DNA from 4 places in the Paenibacillus sp. MY03 genome. Region 2 is predicted to be linked to each of the others. Evidence: riboswitches for the same ligand, from Rfam matches in the RefSeq annotation. Region 2 holds a riboswitch; each other region holds the start of a gene.

Region 1 (5,780 bases), on a different contig from region 2:
CTCGTAGGGTTAATTAATGGTCAGTGGTCGTTAAGTATTGTGCAACCGAAGTTGCTAAATGCTCGAAAGTATCCGAAAAATTGCCAATCGCTTTTTTTTGCAGCGAAAGCAGAACCAGCGAACGAATGAGATTGGCAATCAGCGCGGGCTCCAGGTCGGCGCGCACAACGTTGCGTGATTGCCATTCTACGATAAGCGGCCCGAGCTTCTCGACGTCTCCAGCGTAGTTGCCTTCCCACTGGGAAGCGGGCACTTTGCGGATGATGGACTCAAGTTGCTCAGGCAAGAGCACTTCTTTCAAAATTGGATTGTCGATGATCAGTTCCAGAGATTGCTTTAAAAAAACGATAAACGCTTCCTTGTTCACGGGAGCGCCGTGGAGCTGCTGAAGCAGGCTGTGTTGAATGCGCTGCTCTTCTTGCTCCATTAAGGCGAAGAACAGTTCTTCTTTACTAGCATAGAAGGAATAGAAAGTCCCGGAAGCAATGCCGGAAGCTTTAGCAATATCACTGACGCTTGTTTTTTTAAATCCATACTGTGAAAACAATTCGTATCCGGCATCCAGCAATTTGTTATGAATGCTGTTCTTTTCATTGTCATCAAATTTTCTTGGCATAAAGGCACCTCTTAGTGAATGTATGAATAAAATTATAATTCATTCATTAAAATGATGCAAGCTAAAAATAATAGGAGCGGAAGTCCGCTCCTGTCTAGCCAATCAGTATATGATCTTCGGGATAGCCAATTTTAGATGAACGCTTTTTTTGGGCTAAGGCAAAAGCCAGTGTGAGGGGCCCCAGTCGCCCAGCATACATGGTAATGGTCACGATGATTTTGCCAAGCGGAGACAAATCGCTTGTGAGGCCCATGGATAATCCGGTTGTACTAAAGGCCGAGGTGGCCTCAAAGAGTACCTCCAGAAAGTGCTCCTCCAGCATGCCTTCTGAAATCGTCAGAAGAAGGGAGACCAAAAGGACTACCGCAAGGGAACTGATCACAACAGCCAATGCGCGCATGACTGTCTCGATGGCAATTTTGCGCTCGAAGGCGTGAATTTGTCCGCCGCCGCGGAACGTATTAATGGTTGCAAGTACGAGCACAAACATCGTATTGACTTTAATGCCTCCACCTGTTCCACCGGAAGCTGCACCAATGAACATTAAAATGATGATCAGGAATTGCGACGCGGCCAACATACTGCCAATGTCTATAGTATTAAACCCGGAGCTTCTGGGCGTAGCCCCCTGGAATAAGGCGGCCCATATCCGCTCCCCGGCAGACAAGGAGCCGAAGGTTGCGGGGTTCCAGCTTTCCAACAGGTAGATCAAGCAGAAGCCCGCGGCAAACAAAATACCGGAACCAAGCAAGACAACTTTGGCATGCAGGGATAATTTGCGCCATGAACGTTTGCGAAAAACATCCACGACGACAATATAGCCAAGCCCCCCGATAATAAACAGCAGGATGACGGTGATGTTGACTACAGGGTCGCCAACAAATGGAGATAAACTGTCCGACCATAAAGCGAAGCCCGCATTGTTAAACGCCGAAATGGAATGAAAGAGCGCATAAAAAGCAGCTTGACCCCAACCCATATCTGCTTGCCAATGCAGGGTGAGTACCAATGTCGCCAATGCCTCAAATGCAAATGCGATAAGCACCATAAAGATCGACAATTTGACCAAGCCTTGCGATGATGTCGAGTGCGTGGCCTGCTGAATGATCAGCCTTTGGCGAAGGCCGATCCTTTTGCCGATCATGATAGCCACCATTACGCCGACGGTCATAAAGCCAAGGCCGCCGACCTGAATGAGCATCATAATGACGATTTGCCCGAAGGTAGAGAACACACTTCCCGTATCCACGACAACCAGGCCATTGACACAAATGGCGGAGGTTGCCGTAAAGAGGGCATTCAGCAGGCCGATCGATTGGCCGGATGATGATGAATAGGGGAGCATTAGAAGCAAAGCGCCTACCCAGATCAAGCAAAAAAAGATCATCAAGATGAGTTGGGGAGGGCTTGTTCGTGTTTTCAGCCGATTTACGATGGCGACAAGCATAGTGAAAAGAGAACGGCTATGCATACGATCTTCATTTCTGTTCATAGTCTTCTTCCAAGTCTCGAATATCCGCGTTACTGCCGATTATCACCAGAATATCTCCCGTGTTAATTTCATCCTCTGCCTTTGGTGAAATATTGATATGAACTCCCTTTTTGATCGCCATAATGGTACATCCGTATTTGGCCCGAATATTTAATTGTTGAAGAGTCTGTTCATTCATAGCAGGTGGGGCCTTCAGTTCGACCAAATTGTGAACGGGAGACAACTCAATGTAGTCAATCAGATTATCGGAGCTTAATTGATTTCCAAGGCGAGCAGCCATGTCTCGTTCTGGATACACAATATGATCTGCCCCTACTTTGATTAGAACTTGCCCATGCATTTCGTTTTTAGCTTTGGCCGTTATTTTCGGTATATGCAATTCTTTAAGCAACAAGGTTGCCAATATGCTCGCCTGCAGATCTTCTCCGATAGCAACAATCGCATGGGTAAAGTTTCGTGCGCCCAGTTCTTTCAGTACTCCTTCATCTGTACAATCTGCTTGCACAGCATGAGTCGCTACGCCGGATATGTCTTGTACGAGCTGCTCATCCTTATCAACGGCGAGTACTTCGTGACCATTCTGAATCAAAGTGTGCACCAAGCTAGACCCAAATCGGCCCAGGCCAATCACTATAAACTGTTTTTTCATGCATAGCACATCCTTTCCTTATGTCTATCTATCCCGACCCTCTTGAAAGGCGATAATATGAATATCGATTTCTCCAATTTTCTTTAATAGTTCATTGACAATGGAGCCATTCCAAATCTCTTGCCATCGTGTCATACCGGGGTGCCCGATGATTAATTGTGTGATTTGAATTTGCTCAGCCGTATCGGCAATCACATCGGAGACCTTGTGATTGCCACGAGTTTTGGTCATAAACGTGGCATGGCATTCTTCGGATATCGTTTTCCAATGGAGAATGCGCTCACTTTTGTCTTGGCTAATCTGGTTATTCTCTTGTTCAGTCTGTACATGCAGTACGAACAATGGGCATTGATAAAGGGCAGCTAATCGGCCTCCTCGCCGGATCAGCCGTTCTCCGTTTGGCCCGTGGTACACACATACCATAATTTTCTCACTGCTTAACATGGGCTATACTCCTTTGCTGAAACTTGAAAGTAACAGAATGATTGCTGTGAAACGACAAAAAAGCTTGGAGCAGAGAAATTCTGCTGCCAAGCTTCGGATTGCTATGTCAGGACAAACCAAAGACGCATTCATGATCTCTCTCATGACGCCTACGAGGTTAGCTGTCGGATTCGGGTCTGAGAGTCCCCGTTCTTTCTGCAAAAGAAAGAATTCACCCCTGAAGCGATTATGCTTCGTTGGTTCCCCCGCTCCTCAAAAGAGGATTAAGCGATGAATATACAATTGTTGTAACTTATCATAAAGCAGTTAATTTCAAAAGTAAACAGCTGATCCGGGAAATCAATCATGGGTTGCTTGCATAGTTATGGTTGAATGTAGTGGTATTTTCAGGCAATAATACGAAGATAGAGCAAAGACGTTTCAATTTCTTTTGAGTGGGCAATGGAAAGGGGATCATTCGTTATGTTTTTCATAAGTTCAGATTTGCCCCACTTGAATCAGATTGGCGGTCTTGGATTTATGACTTATAGTTTATAGTGAGCTGGTAGTGGTCGTATTATCTATGTTATGCGCGCCTTGGCAGTCATGGTTATTTCCGTGAGTGTGGTGATTGCAGGATTTTAAAGAGGTTCTTTTCGAAGTCACTTCGGCATTGAGAACGGACAGACATACGGTTCTGACGCAGACGCCACTTCCAATGAAACGGGACCTGATTTAAGACACCTGAGGAAGCACTTGCCATACAGAAGAATAGACCTGCGGGTGGTCGTGATATCCCGCTACATGATGTTGATGGGAAAACCATAATTGGTGTCTTTCATATTGGCTGATTATAATGGCAATAAAACAGTTCAACATCTTTAACCTAACGGAGAACGTTAGTTGGATGACAACAGCGGCAGTCTAAGGCTTTATTTATCAAATCTTGGTCTGCCGCTCTTTCATTAATTGATCAGTCTAAAACTTATTTTTTAAAAGCTGACGATTCATCAATTCAAAAACCGCGCTAAATCAACGACATCAGTCTAACACATTATTTTTACCGAACAACACTTGCATTTGCATTGTCGCAAAAACACAGTCGGGAGAAATTCCGGTATCCCGAGGAGAAAGTTCTGATTGTCTAGAGAGGCCTCCTATTTCTAACATCCTGAACCAAGATTAAAATCAGGGAAATGTTTAAGACCGGAGAGCGATCGGCAAGGTAACTAGTCATTCCTCCCAATTATGTTTGCTTCCGACAAGTCCATAAAAGAACAATTTATTGAGGTCCCCCGTCATCTTTTGCAGGTGCGGAAAGGCCTCTTCTTTTTGCATATAATCCTTGAACATTTGAATGAACACAAGGATTGATTCATTAGATAGGCCGGGATCGACATACCCTTGCTGTTTTCCCTCTTCAATTAGCGTCATCAGCCCCGGCATGATTTTTTCCTGCATCATCTTTTCCAGGTAAGGGACGCCGGTCGCGTACTTTTTCATGAAATGGGTAAAGGTATCGGGGTGCACATTATTGGCGGAATCGATCTTGGCAAACATCACGCTTTTGATCTTTTCGATAAAAGGCATGTCGTTGGTCAGCATTTTTTCATACTCCGACCAGATCTGATCGAGATAAAATACGAGCATTTCTTCAACAAGATTATGTTTGCTTCCGAAATAGTTGTAAATCGTCACTTGCGATACGTTGGCTTTGCTTGCTATTTCTGCAATGGACACTTTCTGGATGCCGTAGGTCAAAAACAGATCAACGGCACTTCGCAAGATGTCCTTTTTTTTCTGGTCTCTACGTTTCTGGTATCCGTCCATTTCATCCACCTCTCTGTAAATAGTTTAACTTAAGTTATGAAATATAACAATTAACCAAGTTCAAAACATGTTGTAAAATGAATCGCCATCATATAATATGAAATATATGAATAACTATATTTCAAAACATTAACGGAAGGGTGAGACCATGTCTTTGTTGCGAGTCAGGAACTTAACCAAGAAGTTTGGTGCATCGACAGCGCTGGACGGTGTGAATCTGGAAGTGAGCAGCGGGGAAATCTTTGGATTCATTGGCCCTAATGGCGCGGGTAAATCGACGACGATTCGTGTGCTTCTTGGTATATTGCGAGCCACCTCCGGAGAGGCTCAATTGTTTGGCAAGGATGTATGGAAAGATGCGGTTGAGATTCACAAGCGTCTCGCTTACGTGCCTGGCGACGTCAATCTATGGCCCAATTTGACCGGTGGCGAGGTCATAGATTTGTTTGTTAAATTGCGCGGAGGGAGCGATAAAAGCAAACGAGAAGAGCTTATTCAACGATTCGACCTGGACCCGACAAAAAAGTGTCGAACCTATTCCAAAGGTAACCGGCAGAAGGTGGCGCTTATCGCTGCATTTTCTGCTGATGCGGATTTGTATATTTTGGATGAACCTACCTCCGGGCTGGACCCCTTGATGGAGAATGTATTTCAGGATTGTGTGATGGCAGTCAAAGAGCAAGGGAAAAGCGTACTCCTGTCCAGCCATATTTTGTCTGAAGTGGAGCGCCTGTGCGATAAGGTCGGGATTATCCGGCAGGGGAAAATCA
Region 2 (5,780 bases):
TCGATCATGTCCAGCACTGGACGCACGTTGTAGCGCGTATTTTGAAGCTGGGAGACGAGCAGTTCCGTGTTGCAGTTGCCCGCAGCGCGGCCCATGCCGTATACGGAAGCATCCAAAAGCTCTACGCCTTTGCCAGCAGCAAGAAGCGTATTGGCGAATGCCAGCTGCAAGTTGTTGTGGGCGTGAATGCCAAGACGTTTGTTCGGGAGATGCTGCTGGAATTTATCCACCAGGTAGGTGAAGTCTTCAGGCTTCAGGCTGCCGTAAGAGTCTACGATGTAGACTACGTCAACTACGCTCTCGTTAATCGCTTGGAACGCTTCGATCAATTGGTTCTCCATGACATTGGACAATGCCATAATGTTAAGCGTCGTCTCGTAGCCGCGGTCGTGGAACACTTTTACCAGTTCAAGCGCCTTGTCCACGTCTTGAATGTAGCAGGCAACGCGGATCAGGTCCAGCAGGCTCTCGCTGCGGGGAAGAATGTCGTTTTCGTCGACGCGCCCGATGTCAACAAGCGCGGACAGCTTCGTATTGCCTTTGTTTGGAATAACCTTCTTTAGGAAGTCGTCGTTAAGGAAACGCCATGGACCGGCGTTTTCGGCGCCTTTGAGCAGTTTCGGAGAGTTTTTGTAGCCAATCTCCATATAATCGACTCCGGCTTCGTTAAGGCTATTATAAAGGTGCTGGACAAACTCGATGCTGAAATCCCAGTTGTTGACGAGTCCGCCATCGCGAATAGTACAGTCGACGATTTTGCAGTGACTTGTTTTCGATTGCATACGTACTGCTCCTTTGAATTGAACATGAGTTCATTTTTATCTACCATCATACTTGATAAGCCGCGGGAACGCAAAGAAAATATGTCGCTTTTTGCGATTTTTTCGCTCCTCTTGTCCTAATAACTCCTCATTTACAAATGGATATTTTAACGCTAAAATATTATGTAAACAATAACGCTTAATTTCTCCTTCCAGGGAGAAAACGGGGGAACCAACGCGAACCGGTCGCATGGCTGCATGGACCGCACGCAGGGGGTGAATCCGGGGATTTGTGCCCCCGGTAGGGTTTTCTCTCTAACCCGAATCCGACAGCTAACCTCGTCAGCGGAAGAAGGAGAGATGAACATGTCTTTATTCCTGGAAAATTCTTCATTCCCCATCGAGCTGCCTCAGCATGTCAACATCAGCCGCATCGAACTATTCGTCATTCCCGCTCTCGCCGTCGACTCGACCGGATTTCGTGTATGTCTCAGGCTGACCAGCGATCTTGGCATCGGCTGGAGCGAACAATTCATCTGCGAGAACGACGCCAGCTTCGATCTGGAGCATTGGAGAGAACTACTTCAATCGTTCATTGGCCGCTTCCCGCTTACTTCGGTAACCGAACGTTTGACCGAAATTATTATGAGCAGAGGGGAATCCGACAAGCGGGTGTGTCAGATGTTCATCACCGGCATGGAGCAGATTCGGGAGATGGGCATGATGCCAGGCATCGGTTCTGTCACTGCCTTCCAGGCCGAGGAATCCGTGCTGCAACAACGCGCCGTCGCCTACCTGTCGCTGGATTAGGGAGCACTGCAAGTGGAAATGTCGGACTCCTTAATTCATGGGGCCGCGTAATGAAAAAGAGCCCGGGCACCATCCACGGTGGATGTTGTTCGGGCTCTTGGTCTGTACTTCTTGCCGTCAAGAACCGGTTGAGCGGTAATGCCTGACACCGATCCTCCATACCAGCAGGCATGGGAGCAGAAATAACAGACCTCCGAAAGGCACCAGCATTCCTGTTACCCAGCTCCCCTCCTCCTTGTCCAGCAAATACATAAGGGGCAAATACGTCACGCACCCGAACGGGACGATAAACGTAAAGAAGCGAGTCACCCACTTCTCATAGATCGTCAGCGGATATTGAGCCATCTCGCGGCCTCCGTCGGTGAACACGTTCGCGATCTCAATCGCTTGTATGGTCCAGAAGCAGAATGTAGCCGCCAGGATAAAGATGCCCGTGAAGATCATCACGCCGTTAAATACCATAAAGAACAGCGTAATCGCTTTGGGAAAACTCCATACTTGAGGCAGATTCGCGATGGACCAGATCAGCACAATCGTGCTCTGCAGCAAACGTCCGATACGCGTGAATTCGAACTTCGAGCCCAGCACCTGGACGACAGTGCCGCGCGGCCTTACCAGCAAGCGGTCGAAGTCTCCGCTGGCGACCAGGCTGGAAAAGGCGTCGAATCCTCTGGCGAAGCATTCGCTAAGAGAAAACGACAAGTGAATGACCGCGAAGCAAAGCGTCACCTCGAAGAAACTCCAGCCCTCCAACTGCCCGAATCTCTCGAACATGAAGTACAGCCCTCCGAATACCATAAACGGGATAAAAAATTGACCTATGCTTAGCAGCAAGAACGAGGCTCTGTACTGCAGCTGCGACTTGAGTTGAATATTCAAATAACGGAAATATAATGACATCGTGTTCTCCTCACCCTCCTTGCACAACGACGTTGCGAAGCGCCTTGCGCATCAGCCACATGCCGAACGCCGCCAATGCCGCTATCCAACCAACCTGTACGCCGATGCCGATTAGCGCTTCTTGCTGCGGGATATGTCCCGAATAGACGCGGAACGGGAAGTCTGTCGTCCAGCGAAACGGCAGCGCATACGTTATTCGCTGCAGCCACTCCGGCATAAGCGGCACAGGGATGACCATGCCCGCCAGAAACTCTCCCGCCACCGAGATCATAAGCATGGATCCCGTCGGCGACATCGTCCAGAATACCGAGATGTAAATCAGCATGGAAATCGCCACGACGAGAATCAGGCCAAGCAGCAGCGACACGACAAACAGCAGCAGCGCCGTCCAGCTTGGAGGAGCGCTTAGCCCGTAAGGCTCCGGCAGCAGAAACACAACCGTCGTAATGGGAAAGCAGCGAAGCACGGCGCCCGCCACCCGCTGGGCAAGCAGCTTGGAAAACCAGAACGGGTACAGCCCCATCGGCCTGCACAACTCGTATGCGATATTGCCGCTCGTAACCATGGCGAATATTTCGTTATCCCTGATCCACAACATAATTAAGGAAAGAAAAATTTGTTGGAGCCATACGTAAGTAATTAAGTCCTGAAGGGGAAAAGCAGTGGAATCCCCGCCGCCGCTTCTGTAGAAGGCCGCGAAGATCATAATGAAGACAAATCCGAAAAACAGCTGAGTGGCCATGCCGGCCAGCGCCGCCGCGCGGTATTGCATGCCGTTGATAAAGCGCAGCCGCCAGATCGAAACGTAGGCTCTCATATTTGATGCTCCTCATACAGCTGCACGATCATCTCGTCAATGTCCTTGGAGTCGACGCTGATATCCAACAGCTCGACCGATCCCGACAGCTGCGCAATGACGTCCGCCAGTACGACGGATTCCGTATCGAAGCTGTAGACGGCACGCTCTGTCGACCATTGCAGTCTCGTCGCGCCAGGAATATCGACCGGCTCCCCCACGTATTCGCGGTAGTCTGCCGTAATCGTACGTCCTGTGCCGAAGCGGCTTCGCAGCTCTTCCAACGAACCATCATAAAGCAACGTTCCTTTGCCGATCATGAGAATCCGGTCCGCGAGCGCCTCGATATCGCTCATGTCATGCGTCGTCAGGATGACGGTGACGCCCCGCTCCTGATTGATCCTGCGAATAAAGCTTCTGACCGCAAGCTTGCTGACGGCATCCAGCCCGATCGTCGGTTCGTCGAGGAACAGAATCTTGGGACTGTGGAGCAGCGATGCCGCAATCTCGCAGCGCATCCGCTGTCCGAGACTAAGTTGCCTGACCGGAACGCCGAGCAGATCTGCGAGCGCAAGCATTTCCGTCAATACGACCAGGTTTTCCCTGTACATCTCATCCGGAATCCGATAGATGTCGCGCAGCAGCTCGAAGGAGTCGATGACCGGGACATCCCACCAGAGCTGCGAGCGCTGGCCGAATACGACGCCGATATGCCGTACATAATCCGTTCTTTCCTTCCACGGCGTATACCCCATGATGGAGCAGGTGCCGCCGTCCGGCACAAGAATGCCGCTCATCACCTTGATCGTCGTCGACTTCCCGGCGCCGTTTGGCCCGATATAACCGACTATCTCTCCTTCGTTGACCGTGAAGGAGATGTCTTTTAATGCTTCCACGATACGATGCTTGCGAACAAACAGTGCCTTCGCCGCCTGACGCAGCCCCGCGGTGCGCTCTGCTACCTTGAAGCTTTTGCCGATGCCAGTTAACTGAATAATACCTTTTTCCATAGTTGTAAGCGTTATCCTCCTGTTAGAGTCGGAAGAAGAATATATCTCATACGACGGAGCTTGTAAAGGGGTAATTTAAAAAAGATTCGTGAATAAAGAAAAGCTATCCCATTCCACCGATTTCCGGTGCCGTTGCACAATATTTGCATCGTGCGGCGAAGTAGTTGATTTTCTGGCTTTTGCAACTAAACTGGCCACGCTACGGCGACTCCGCAACTCAGCTCTCTGTAACCCGATTTTTTCGGCTTGCAGCGTCCAGATCGATCTCCCCACCTGGCTGCATCCCGAGTTTTGAGCTCATGCGCTGCAGACCGAAGGCAAACTCCACTCCGCTACTTTAAAGTCTACCGCTGCAGAACAAGCTCACCCTGACGGGTGATTGGCAAGCACAAATTTTCGATCCGGCGCCAAACTCGCTCCCTTTCTTCCTTTTCTTTTCTCGTCCTTTCGTTTGCGTTTCACCGGATTTGCATGCACGATGGTGGCTAAACTTGTACTTTTTGGAGCCATAAACGTTACTAACGCTTATGGACGCTAATCAGAGTTACTTTCTGCTCCAACGGCGTTTTTAACGCCTACAGCTGCTCGTTCGCCTACTTTTTGGTGCCATGAGCGAGACTAACGCTTATGGACGCTAATCAAAGTTACTTTCTGCTCCAACGGCGTTTTTAACGCCTACAGCTGTTCGTTCGCCTACTTTTTGGTGCCATAAGCGTAACTAACGCCTATGGCTGCTAATCAGAGTTACTTTACGACCCATCGGCGTTTTTAACGCCTACAGCTGTTCGTTCGCCTACTTTTTGGTGCCATAAGCGTAACTAACGCCTATGGCTGCTAATCAGAGTTACTTTACGACCCATCGGCGTTTTTAACGCCTACAGCTGCTCGTTCGCCTACTTTTTGGTGCCATAAGCGTGACTAACGCCTATGGACGCTAATCTTACTGCTGAAGCTCATTACCCACAGTTTGGTATGTCGTATAATTCCAAAAAAAAATCTCCAAGCGGAGTCATTATCCGCTCGGAGATATTACCTGCAATCTATTATCTAACCAGCCATCCGCCATCAACGGCTAGGATATGGCCGTTCATGTAGTCGGATGCAGAAGAAGCGAGGAAGACGGCCGGGCCGATCAGATCCTCGGACGTGCCCCAACGGCCGGCCGGGATGCGCTGCAGGATCTGCGTGCTGCGAACAGGATCTTCGCGCAGCGCTTCCGTGTTGTCCGTGCTCATGTAGCCCGGCGCGATCGCGTTCACTTGAAGTCCCTTGGCCGCCCACTCGTTCGCCAGCGCCTTCGTGAGGCCGGCAACCGCATGTTTGCTCGACGCGTAGCCCGGCACCGTAATGCCGCCTTGGTACGAGAGCATCGACGCGATATTGATAATTTTGCCGGAGCCCTGGGCAATCATATGTTTGCCCGCGAGTTGGCAAAGGACGAACACCGAATTCAGGTTGACGTCCATTACGTCCTGCCAGTCCTCATAGCTGTGCTCTACGGCA
Region 3 (5,780 bases), on a different contig from region 2:
TGTCCTTCCGGATAGTTGGTGATGACGACCTTAAGCGGCCGCAGCACCGCCATCGTCCGAAGCGCCTTCAGCTTCAGGTCCTCGCGGATGAAGTGCTCCAGATTCCGCTCGTCCACGACGCTGTTGCTTTTGGCAACGCCGATCTCGCGGCAGAATGCGCGAATCGCCTCCGGCGTGTAGCCGCGGCGGCGCATGCCGCTGATCGTCGGCATCCTCGGGTCGTCCCAGCCGTCTACAACGCCCTCGTCTACGAGCTGCTTCAAATAACGTTTGCTCATCACCGTGTTGGTGATGTTTAGCCGCGCGAATTCGTACTGGCGGGGAGTGCTCTCCATCTCGCATTCCGCGATCGCCCAGTCGTATAGCGGACGATGGTCCTCGAACTCCAGCGTACAAACGGAATGGGAAATCCCTTCGATCGCGTCGCTGAGCGGGTGGGCGTAATCGTACATGGGATAGATGCACCAAGCGTCGCCTGTCCGGTGATGATGCGAATGGGAGATCCGATAGAGAACGGGATCGCGCATCGTGATATTTGGCGAACCCATGTCGATCTTCGCCCGCAGGACGCGCTCGCCATCCTTGAATTCTCCCGCGCGCATCCGCGCGAACAGATCCAGATTTTCCTCCACGCTGCGATTTCGGCCAGGACTTTCCTTGCCCGGCTCCGTAAGCGTCCCTCTCATCTCGCGCATCTCGTCCGCCGTCAAGTCGCAGACGTAGGCCTTTCCTTTCTTAATAAGAAGCACCGCTCGATTATATAACTCTTCGAAGTAGTCCGAGGCGAAACGCAGCTCATCCCAATCGAAGCCCAGCCAGCGCACGTCCTCCTGGATGGCCTCAACGTACTCCGTGTCCTCCTTGACGGGATTCGTATCATCGAAGCGCAGATTCGTCTTTCCTTTGAACTCATCCGCGAGCTCGAAGTTCAGACAGATCGACTTCGCATGTCCGATATGCAGATAGCCGTTCGGCTCCGGCGGGAAGCGCGTAACGACCTCTTGCACGCGGCCGCTCTTTAAATCTTCCACGACAATATTTTTGATGAAATTGGAGGATGATGACTTGTTCTCCATTGTGTTTTCCACTTGCGACCTACCCCTTTTCCACTCGTGCGCCCATCCGGGGAATGTCTGGCAATCCCCAGGCCTTCACGTCGATTCTAACGTTGTTTATAGAGGATTGTCCGACACGGGACAACACCCTTCGCCTTATCGCGCCTCGCCGCTTTCAACAACGACAGCCGATTCATTGTATCTCCTTATGATACACAAAATTTAGCTAAATTACACGCTTTGGAAGCGCCTTCTACCCATGGTTTTTGAATTTGAAACGGATTATTTATGAATCTAATATTAATATCTTCTCATATTCAACACGAATCTACATTTTGCCATTATTATAATCCTTAGAAAATAACTTTGGATGACATTGCCTAATTCCCAATCGGGAAACGGGGGAACCACTCTGGGTGAATTGACTTCGACGTCTGGTGTTCTACAGCGCCTGAGAAGTCATAGGGAACCTTCAACCGAACCCCACAGCTAACCTCGTCGGCACCGGAAGGAGAACCATAAGTTGAAGAAGAAGATTAGCTCTGTTTTACTAGGGCTTGTGCTTCTGCTGGCTTTCCAGGCAGGAAGCGCTTTCGCAAGCTCAGAGATGGACAGCATCATTGATGATGTAATTGGCACGCCATATTCTTACGGCGGGACCACCACAAAAGGTTTTGACTGCTCCGGATTTACCAGCTACGTATTCAAGAAGATGGGCGTTGATCTTCCTCGTAGATCGGTGGACCAAGCAACAGTCGGAACCAAAGTCGCTAAAGCTGATCTGCAGCCAGGCGATCTTGTCTTCTTCGACACAAGCGGCAAGGTAAACGGTGAAATCACGCACGCAGGCATCTACGTAGGCGGCGGCAAGTTTGCCCATGCTTCTACAAGCCGCGGAGTTATCATCGACGAACTTAACAGTTCCTATTATAAGTCCCGTTTTGTAACGGCGCGCAGCGTCATGGATGCCAAGCAATTCGAGACTTACGCAGTCGCAGCCAAATAATGGACAAGGCAACAGCCTCCCCGGCAACGGGGAGGCTGTTCTTTTGTTCGACAGTCGTTTGCTTTTCTCATTGTGCAATCCGTCGCTTACGACCGCAGCCGCTCCACGTGACCCGCCAATCTACGCCCTTGATGAAGGATCACTCCAAGCAGGACGAGCATAATGACAACCAGAACGGCAAGATAAACAAGCGTATATTCCACTTCGAAGCGATCCATCAGCCAGCCCGTCATTCTCGGAAACAAGGCGCCGCCGATACCTCCAAATGCTACCATTAGACTAGTCGTTCGCTCCGTCATACCCGGCAGCAAGCTGTTGGCGTACACCAATGCGATGCCGAACACGCCGGAGAAAAACAGTCCGCCAAGCGCAATCAATAGCAGCATCCAATTCAAACTGGTCGTAATCGTCATTAGCAGGAATACGATCGCGGCCCCCAGCGTAGATATCGTCAGGTACCTTCCATAGCCGACCTTCTCCGCAATCACTCCCGCGAACAGCCTGCCCAGTACGATCGTTCCCCAGAACAAGCTAAGTGAAGCAGCCGCGCCGGCTTCTCCCATCTCCGTACGGGTGATGAGTATGGACGGAAGGTAGTTGGAGAAACTCATCTCCATCCCCACGTACATCAGGAAGAACAGCGCGCAGAGAATCAGGAAAGGCAACAGTCGACCCGAATAACCCAGCAAGACGCCTCCCGAAGGTTTGGACATGGTTGCGTCTTCCGGCGAACCCCCGCCGTCGGCGCCCACACTTGTTTCCGCCTTGGCATCAGCATGGCTCGAAGCTGCACGCTCCCTTGCACCTGACGTTGCCGGCCTTGCCGCCAGCCCAAGCTGACTGTCCAGCTCGCCGAAGGACATCGTCAACCATAAAACGAAGGTAATCCCCGCCATGGCGGACAGAATCGGGAATGACAGCTGCCAGATATGCTCTTGAATAAGGAAGGCCACAGTCACCGGTATGATGAGCGCCCCGATTCCGAAGAACGTTTCGAGACGGCTCATGGCCGACGCCTTTCCCTTTACCAGGTCGATGATGGCCGCTCCTACGATTGCCTCCGTCATCCCGAAGCCGACCCCCGCGATGGGAGCGATGGCGAGCATCCATCCCCAAGGCAGCAGCAAGCTGTACGCCGCTTCGCTAAGGGTGAGCAAACCCATGGCCAGCAATACGGCGCCGCGTTTCCCTATGCGCGCCGTCAGAGTAGGGGCTAGCAGAACGCCGACCATAAACCCCAGAAATTGATTCATTATCCACTGGCCGCCATCCTTGTAAGAGACGCCATAATAGGCAATCAACTGTTCTAATACCGAGCCTCCCACCACGTGGGCGATACCAATAACGAGATAAGATAAACATCCGATCCATAGCAGCTTCTTCACGTTGCCGATTCTCCTTACTACATACACGCGCCGTGGCGCCTATCTGATATAATCAAATTATGTTGAATTCTGCAGAGCACGAACCTAACCTTAGTTATTATAAACCAAATCTATCGGCGCTGACTATCGGACCACTGGAAGTCTCCCATGCGGAACAGCTATGTACGTGGAGGTACGAAGAACCATACGAGCGCTTCAACTGGCCGTCCTGGGATCAAATGCAACAGGACGGAATCGAATTCGGTGATCCCGTCCTGCGAGCAGAGCAATATGGAGCCATTCTCGACGAACGGCAAAGGTTGATTGGCTATGCCCAATTCTTCCCCATGGGCAGCGTGACCAGACTTGGCCTCGGACTGTATCCCGACCTGTGCGGCCAAGGGTTGGGCTCTTCGGTTGTCGGTCTCATTGCAGCGGAAGCTCTTCGTCGATGTCCGGGCAACGAGATCGACCTCGAAGTGCTTGTGTGGAATGTCCGGGCCATCCGCGCCTATGAGAAAGCCGGCTTCAGCATTACCGACACCTATCTTCGCCCGTCTTTCAGCGGCGGCGAGCCTGAGTGGTTCCACTGCATGGTGTACGAAGCGCCTCGTTAAGCGCGCGTTTGCAGCTTCCAAGATCTGACGGCCACCTCATTAAGAGGCTTCCCACGGACAAACCTCATCCTTGCTGTCTGCAAACAGGATCAGACCGGGACGGACGAGCACCGAGACCGAACGAATCCATGCTCTGGAATCCAGATCCGTATACGAGCGGGATACGATCGCCCTTCGGCTCTCCCCCAGTTGAACCAGGTTAGGGACAAAATACGGCCTCCAACTCCAATTCGCATACCGGTACTCTTCTTCCCGCTTCCAGACTCCGTCTTCCCCCCTGCTGAAATTCGCGGACAGCTGAATGCCTTCCTCGTTGCATAGATATACCTTGGTGCAAGAGGATTTTAAATGCGGGATAAGCAACTCCAGCCAGTCGTCGGCCTTCTCCGGCAGTACCGCTCCAAGCATAATCGCCTGCAGGTGCTCCGCCAGACGTTCTGCCTGCTGCTGCCACCACCTCTCGGTATGAGCGAGCTGCCTAAGATTGCGATCCAGCTCGTTCTCGATGACGGCGGCAAAGCTTGCCGGACCGATAAAGTCGGCTCCCGCCCGCGCGAACAAGAAACCTTGTACGTACCTGGCGCCGGATTGGATGGCGCGCTCCAGATCCTCTCTCGTCTCCACACCCTCGAACAGCAAAGAGGCGCCAATCTGCTCGGCAAGCTCGGAGAACGAACGAAGCACCCCATAGTAGCCATTGTGCGTCCCGCTTCGTTTGACGATATGCATATCGATCTTGAGCAGGTTGGGTTGAATCTGGGCGATACGATCGGCGCTGCTAAAGCCGCTCCCGACATCGTCGATAGCGATCAGACAACCAGCCGCGCGATAACGGTCGACCACCTCCCGCAGCACATCCATGGAGCCATGGAAACTTTCCTCCGTTATTTCGATCACGATGCGAGCCGGATCGGCATGATGCTTGGCGATCAGATCCAACGTATACAGCTCGCCCTTTTCTCCTTGCCGGTAGATCCAGGCTGGCTTAAGGTTCAGAAAAAGCAGCGGAGGATTTTCTTGGCATGCATGCTTGGCTATCGCCTGCTCTCTCAGCAGTCGGTCAACAAGCAGATGATCCTCCATCGGGATAGCATCATCGCCGAAGAAGGGCCCCAGACTTCTCGGGCCCTTTTCGCCAACGGCTCTTCCAAGCACCTCGTAGCCTTCGATCCTTCTCGTATCGAGCGCAATAATAGGTTGATAGAAGGCTGCTAACGTTTCCCCGTCCAGTCGAAGACTTGGCGGCAACGAGCCCGCCGAATGAGAACCAGTCATGTCGCTCTCTCCAATGTAATGTACATGTTAGCTATCATGCCATTGTGATTTGCTTTTATTCTAATGGAGAGCTGTAACGTTGTAAAGATTAGATGAGGCGAATAATGTGAATGACATTATCTCCTTGCATCACTTCTATAATATGATGCTTGTTGTTGTACACAATTTCACCCTGTCCAACCTTGATGACGGGCTCTTCGCCAAGTCCGAAGAAGACGTCGTCCGCCAACGCTTCCATAACCTCATGCCGATCAGATGTCGGCAGCGCCGCCCACTCTTCCGGCTCCATCTCGAAGAAGGAGTAGCTGCCCTCGATATCCCCCACCGCTTGAGTTAATTCCTTCAATATATCCGCATATTCGCGCGCGTGTCGTACACCCATCGTTCACACATCTCCTTAAAATTATGGTTCGATCTTTATTACTATAATTTCAGAATACCCTTTTGACGATATAAATAGAAG
Region 4 (5,780 bases), on a different contig from region 2:
CAGCGTGCCATATTCGCTGGAACGATTGCTTGTCGAGGATCCCGATGTCATCTTCGTCGAAAGTTATTCTTACAGCCCGGGCACGCTGCCCGTATCGGAGCAGCTCGCGGCTTCCCCGCTCTGGAGCAAACTAAAGGCGGTGCAGAATGGGCAAGTGCATGAAGTGCGTTCGCCGATCTGGGGCGACGGGCGGGGAACCCGCTCGCTTGGCATTCTAATGGACGAGGCGCTGGCCATCCTGTATCCGGATTTATTCTAGGAGGATTGAATATGCCAAGCGAGACTGTTGCGATCCCGAAGCCTATAGAGAGGCGTCCCCAAAGAAGACTGCTGCCAGCAGCGCTGCTTGGCTTCTTCGCGATAGCTGCGGTCATCGCCGTCGGCTTAAAGGGAGGCAGCCCATCGCCGTCATGGGGAGAGCTGGCGGGGCTGATTTCCGGAGAAGGAGATGCTTTGGTCCGGACGATCGTAGCGGAAATTCGGCTGCCCCGTATCGTGCTGGGGCTCATGGTAGGCGCCATGCTGGCTGTATCCGGTACGCTGATGCAAGGAGCGATGAACAATCGGCTTGCAGGCCCGGAATTGCTGGGCTTGTCCGCCGGGGCGTCGCTTGCTGCGGCCGCGATTCTTGTGCTGAGGCTGCCCGTGCCCTACCATCTGCAGCCGCTGTGTGTCTTGGCGGGAGGGCTGGCTGGTGGCGCCGTCGTTATCATAGCCGCAAGGATCGCCCGTGGAGCGGCGGGCATGCTGTTGATCGGGATGTCGGTCACGGCGATGCTGAACGGCCTGCTTATCGTGCTGATCGCCATGGGTACCAGCAATGACGTGAATCTGTTTTATGCGTATTTGCTGGGTTCGCTCGCCAACCGCGGCTGGGAGCAAGTACTTCGCGTGCTGCCTTGGTTCGCCGCCATGCTTCCCGTTGCGTTCGTTATTGCGAAGCGGGTTAATCTCTTGCAGCTTGGCGACGATTCGGCTTCGGGGCTCGGCATCAACGCTGGTCAATCACGAATTGTGATCCTGCTTGCCAGCGCGATGCTAGTGGCGTCGACGGTCGCCGAGTGCGGTCCAATCGGCTATGTTTCCTTGCTGGCTCCGCATCTGGCGCGAGCCGTCATACTTTCGCAGGACGCGCGTCTCGTATTGCCGGTCTCGGCGTTGATAGGGGCCGTAATGCTCGCCTTGGCGGATCAACTGGGGCGGCTGCTGTTCGCTCCGTTGGAGCTGCCCGTCGGCGTTTGGACGACGTTGATCGGCGGGACGGTCTTGCTGTTGATTCTGTCGAGAAAGAATGGAGGAGCATTCCATGGCGGACAATAAGGCTATTCCCGGAATTGGTGAACGGTCAGCCCGACATTCCCGCAGATTTTGGATCGTAACCGGTGTCCTGCTTGCCGTGCTGACGACGCTCGTGCTGCTCCATCTTGCCTTCGGCCGAACGCCGCTGTCCTTGGAAGAGATAATGGCTGCCCTGTCAGGAAACGGGCCGGATGGACACCGGCATATCGTCTGGAATCTGCGTCTGCCGCGGGCTCTTGTCGCCATGACGGCGGGAGGTCTTCTTGGACTTGCCGGAGCCATTCTTCAAGTCGTCATGCGGAATCCGCTCATGGAGCCAGGCTTGATCGGCGTGTCGGCAGGCGCGGTGTTGGCCGTCATATTGACGATGCAGTTCTCGACGGCCGCGATTCCCATAAACGGACGGATGCCGATTGTCGCATTGGGAGGCGCATTGCTCTCGATTGGCATGCTTTACATGATCAATGGGAGAACCGGCGGCAGCGGCCCGCGATTGGCGTTGATCGGCGTCGTGGCAGCTTCCGTGCTGCAGGCGGCGAACTCATTGCTTATGCTGAGACAGCAGGAGGGCTTGGCGTCCATCCTGCTGTGGTCGTTCGGTTCGCTTAACGGACGGGTATGGGCGCACTGGAACATGATATGGCCATGGGCGCTGGCGCTTGTTCCCTGCGCGCTGCTGATGGCAAGAAGGGCGGCGGTGCTGCAACTGGGCGACGAGACGGCGGTCGGGCTCGGTTTGCCCCTTTTTCGTACCCGGCTGCTCCTCTTGCTTCTTGCCGCGGCGCTGACGGCGGTATCCGTGTCCGCGGTAGGAGCCATCGGCTTCGCAGGTTTGATCGGTCCCCATATTGCGGCGAAGCTGGTCGGCCGGCATCCCGTCTATCTGTTTCCCGCAAGCGTATTGTTGGCGGGAACGCTGCTGATTGCCGCGGATTGGATCGCGGGGAGCGCGACGCTCTCCTTCTCGTTGCCGGGCATGGAGCATCGTGTGACGAGCCTGCCTGCAGGCGCGGTCACGACACTGCTGGGAGCACCGTTTTTTCTTTATCTGCTTCGTGGAAGCCTGGCGGGAAAGCGGGGGATCTGAGATATTTGCCAAACCTGGGATATACTAAGCGGGCATGGGATAAAGAACACCGGCATTAGGAAAGCGGGCATTTTTCAAGGATATCTCGGATAAAGGCGAGAAAAAACGATATCCACGGATCAAATGAATAAGAAGCAACTGCTGCGAGCGTTTTATTGGCTATCTTTGAATGGAAACAACCGTTTTTGAGCCGAAATGTCGTTTTACACCCTTCAATAAACGAGTTATGATCACTACATCATAAATTCGCTGAGTCTTCTTGAGGACAATGAAGAAGAGCGGGGGAACCAAACGGCGCTTATCGTTAAAGACAAGCGTCAGGGGTGAATCGGCATAACAACCGCCGTAGGGCTATCTAATGGCCCGAATCCGTCAGCTAACCTCGTAAGCGTTATTGGAATGGGTATGACTTCGGCTCGTTAAGCCGCAAGGTGCTGCCTTGCGGCTTTTTGCTGCGCAAAAAACGGCATGGGCCCGCCGGAATGCCGCAGCAGACGAAGTAGAAACCTTCCCTTCCAGCCAACCATGCACAGGGGAGATGAACGAATTGAAAAAATCAACGATAAAAAGGCTCCAGTCGGGCGGTGTCTCTAATGTTATCCGCGCTTAAACGAGTGTTGATCGGAAGACCGCTGAAGTCGACGGAGCTTGGCGAGCAGAAGTTGAACAAAACAAAAGCGCTGGCGATTCTCTCGTCGGACGCGTTGTCGTCCGTCGCATACGGCCCCGAACAAATTCTGCTTGTGTTAATGACCGTCGGCATGGCAGCGTTCTGGTATTCCATTCCGATCGGAATCGGCGTCCTGCTGCTGCTGACGGCGCTTATTCTGTCATATCGGCAAATTATATACGCCTATCCGCAAGGGGGCGGCGCTTACGTCGTCTCCAAAGAAAATCTGGGCAAGTACCCCGGCCTTATCGCCGGCGCATCTTTGTTGGTCGACTATATTTTAACGGTAGCGGTTAGCGTCTCGGCCGGAACCGATGCCATCACCTCCGCATTCCCGAGCTTGCATGCGTATACGGTGCCCATTGCCGTCGTATTCGTCATTCTGCTTACGCTGCTTAACCTGCGGGGCGTAACGGAGTCGGCGTCCGTCCTGGCTTATCCCGTATATTTGTTCGTTCTTGCATTGTTCGTTCTGATTGGAAAAGGATTGTACGACATGGCAACGGGAGCGATTCCGCAGGAATTGCATACGCCCATAGGGACGCCGGTGGCAGGCATCGGACTTTTCCTGCTGCTGAAGGCATTCGCTTCCGGCAGCTCCGCGCTGACAGGCGTTGAAGCGATCTCCAACGCGATCCCGAACTTCAGGAAACCCGCGCCGGTCAATGCCTCCAGAACGCTTGCCGCGATGGGGATTTTGCTCGCGGTGCTATTCTCGGGCATCGTTTTGATGGCCTACGAGTACGGAATCGCGCCGATTGCGGAGGCGACGGTCGTCTCGCAGATCGCGGAGGATGCGTTCGGGCGAAACTTCATGTATTATGCCATTCAGGGAACGACGGCGCTTATCCTCATCCTGGCGGCCAATACGGGTTATTCCGCTTTTCCGATGCTCGCGGTCAATCTGGCCAAAGATAAGTTTATCCCCAGAATGTTTACGGCGAGGGGCGATCGGCTTGGTTATTCCAACGGCATCATCATGCTTGGCATTTGTTCCATCCTGCTCATCGTGCTTTTTGGCGGACATACGGAACAGTTGATTCCGCTCTACGCGGTCGGCGTATTCATCCCGTTTACGCTGTCGCAATCCGGCATGATGCGCAAGTGGCTTCGCGAGAAGCCGGCCGGCTGGGGGATCAAGCTCGCGATTAACACGGTCGGCGCGGCGATCAGCCTAGTGGTGACGATGATGTTTTTCCTGACGAAGTTTCCGCAGGTATGGCCCGTGCTTGTATTTCTGCCCGTCCTGATCTGGGTGTTGCTCGGCATTAACAGGCATTACGGAGCGGTGGGCGAGCAGCTTGGCCTATCCACGGGCGAGCCGGTGGAGGTTATCGAAGGCAACGTTCTGATTCTGCCAGTGGCAGGGATCACTCATGTCGTGGAGCAATCGCTGAGCTACGCGAGATCGCTTGCCGCCAGCCAGATCATCGCGGTATACGTGCCGTTCGAGCGGGAGGAGGAAGCCGCGTTCCGGGACAAGTGGAGCAAGCTGCACCCGGACGTCAGGCTCGTCACCTTGCATTCGCCGTACCGGAGCATCATACAGCCGCTCATGAAGTTTATCGACGTCGTGGACCGCAAGGCCAAGGAAAATCATTACCAGGTGACGGTCATCATTCCCCAATTCATACCGAAGAAGGGCTGGCATAACTTTCTGCATAACCAGACCAGCTTCTACATCCGGACCCGTCTTTTGTATCAGAAGGACGTGATCGTCACGACCGTTCCTTACCATCTGAAAAAATAACTTTGCCGTCCCGCAAAAAGAACCCCCGGAATCGAGCAAGCCGAGCTTGCCGTTTCCGGGGGTATTTCTGTTGGCTGACATGCGCCTATTCGTTGATGACGAGTCGGCCCCGAATCAGCTTCCGCTCGTAGCTTGCCGTTGGATGGAGGATACGCCAAAGCAATTGGTCCACGGCTCTTACGCCCAGGATCTCTTCCTCGACGTTGACCGTTGCGACCGTCACGCCGGCATGAGAGTTGTCGAAGCCGGTAAAGACGACGCCTTCGCTGGATGGATCAAGTTCCTTCACCGCTTTGGCTAACAGGCTTGCGTAATAATCGTTGGCGCAGACGAAAACCTGAGGGAGCGGTCTTGTCGCAAATGCTTCTCGCAGCGCCTCGTCGCAGCCCTCGTATTCATACTGGAGCAGAGCCGGAATCTGATGCTGGGGAAGCCCGGCATCCATCAGTGCGGCATTAAAACCAAGCCAGCGCTCATAGAAGCTATAGGCATCGGCGATTTTGCCAACGAATTGGTACTCCCGATATCCCTTGCCGAGCATCGTCGACATGATTTCGGTTATGCCGGCCAGATTGTCGGAGAAGATACTGTCGCATGGGAAGCCCTTGTCCCAATGGTCGACCATGACAACGGGCTTGCCGAGGCGACGGCATTCGTGGAGGATGGGCGATGCGATGCTTCCGACGGCAAGCACCCCGATGATGGCTTCCGGGTTCAACAGCGAGAATAACGAGTGGATGTCGGGTTTGACCAGCGTAACAAAATGAATGCCCTTCTGGTTCAACGCGGCTGATATCCCTTCGAACAGCGGCCCCCAGTAAGCGGATTCCGGATTCTGCGACCTTACGTCCGGGAAGAGGACAAGCAACGTTCCCGTCCATTGACGTCGTTCCTCCTCCGCTTGCGTTTGCTCGTCGCGTCGCCAGGGCGTTACAGGGGGGGATATTTCCTTTCGGTAGCCAAGCTCCGCCGCT

Evidence for each region. Region 2 has a riboswitch for cyclic di-AMP ahead of B1748_RS05560 (hypothetical protein). Riboswitches for the same ligand answer to the same signal wherever they lie in the genome.
Region 1: linked by a shared signal. The riboswitch ahead of B1748_RS16025 (universal stress protein) and the one ahead of B1748_RS05560 (hypothetical protein) in region 2 are both predicted to bind cyclic di-AMP.
Region 3: linked by a shared signal. The riboswitch ahead of B1748_RS21350 (C40 family peptidase) and the one ahead of B1748_RS05560 (hypothetical protein) in region 2 are both predicted to bind cyclic di-AMP.
Region 4: linked by a shared signal. The riboswitch ahead of B1748_RS02280 (APC family permease) and the one ahead of B1748_RS05560 (hypothetical protein) in region 2 are both predicted to bind cyclic di-AMP.

Annotation. Positions count from the first base shown of each region.
Region 1 covers NZ_MXQD01000014.1:62,787-68,566, reverse strand. The annotation lists gene B1748_RS16040 (TetR/AcrR family transcriptional regulator) at 14-616, opposite strand; gene B1748_RS16035 (TrkH family potassium uptake protein) at 711-2,063, opposite strand; gene B1748_RS16030 (potassium channel family protein) at 2,095-2,757, opposite strand; gene B1748_RS16025 (universal stress protein) at 2,782-3,201, opposite strand; cyclic di-AMP (ydaO/yuaA leader) riboswitch at 3,332-3,481, opposite strand; gene B1748_RS16020 (TetR/AcrR family transcriptional regulator) at 4,414-5,010, opposite strand; gene B1748_RS16015 (ABC transporter ATP-binding protein) at 5,159-5,780, shown strand, end outside.
Region 2 covers NZ_MXQD01000004.1:724,153-729,932, forward strand. The annotation lists gene B1748_RS05555 (aldolase catalytic domain-containing protein) at 1-782, opposite strand, end outside; cyclic di-AMP (ydaO/yuaA leader) riboswitch at 948-1,124, shown strand; gene B1748_RS05560 (hypothetical protein) at 1,128-1,571, shown strand; gene B1748_RS05565 (ABC transporter permease) at 1,689-2,471, opposite strand; gene B1748_RS05570 (ABC transporter permease) at 2,482-3,288, opposite strand; gene B1748_RS05575 (ABC transporter ATP-binding protein) at 3,285-4,277, opposite strand; gene kduD (2-dehydro-3-deoxy-D-gluconate 5-dehydrogenase KduD) at 5,321-5,780, opposite strand, start outside.
Region 3 covers NZ_MXQD01000030.1:81,497-87,276, forward strand. The annotation lists gene B1748_RS21345 (glutamine--tRNA ligase/YqeY domain fusion protein) at 1-1,076, opposite strand, end outside; cyclic di-AMP (ydaO/yuaA leader) riboswitch at 1,423-1,574, shown strand; gene B1748_RS21350 (C40 family peptidase) at 1,579-2,061, shown strand; gene B1748_RS21355 (MFS transporter) at 2,148-3,446, opposite strand; gene B1748_RS21360 (GNAT family N-acetyltransferase) at 3,506-4,042, shown strand; gene B1748_RS21365 (EAL domain-containing protein) at 4,082-5,317, opposite strand; gene B1748_RS21370 (hypothetical protein) at 5,406-5,699, opposite strand.
Region 4 covers NZ_MXQD01000002.1:143,332-149,111, forward strand. The annotation lists gene B1748_RS02265 (ABC transporter substrate-binding protein) at 1-259, shown strand, start outside; gene B1748_RS02270 (FecCD family ABC transporter permease) at 271-1,320, shown strand; gene B1748_RS02275 (FecCD family ABC transporter permease) at 1,307-2,386, shown strand; cyclic di-AMP (ydaO/yuaA leader) riboswitch at 2,624-2,792, shown strand; gene B1748_RS02280 (APC family permease) at 2,980-4,806, shown strand; gene B1748_RS02285 (LacI family DNA-binding transcriptional regulator) at 4,892-5,780, opposite strand, start outside.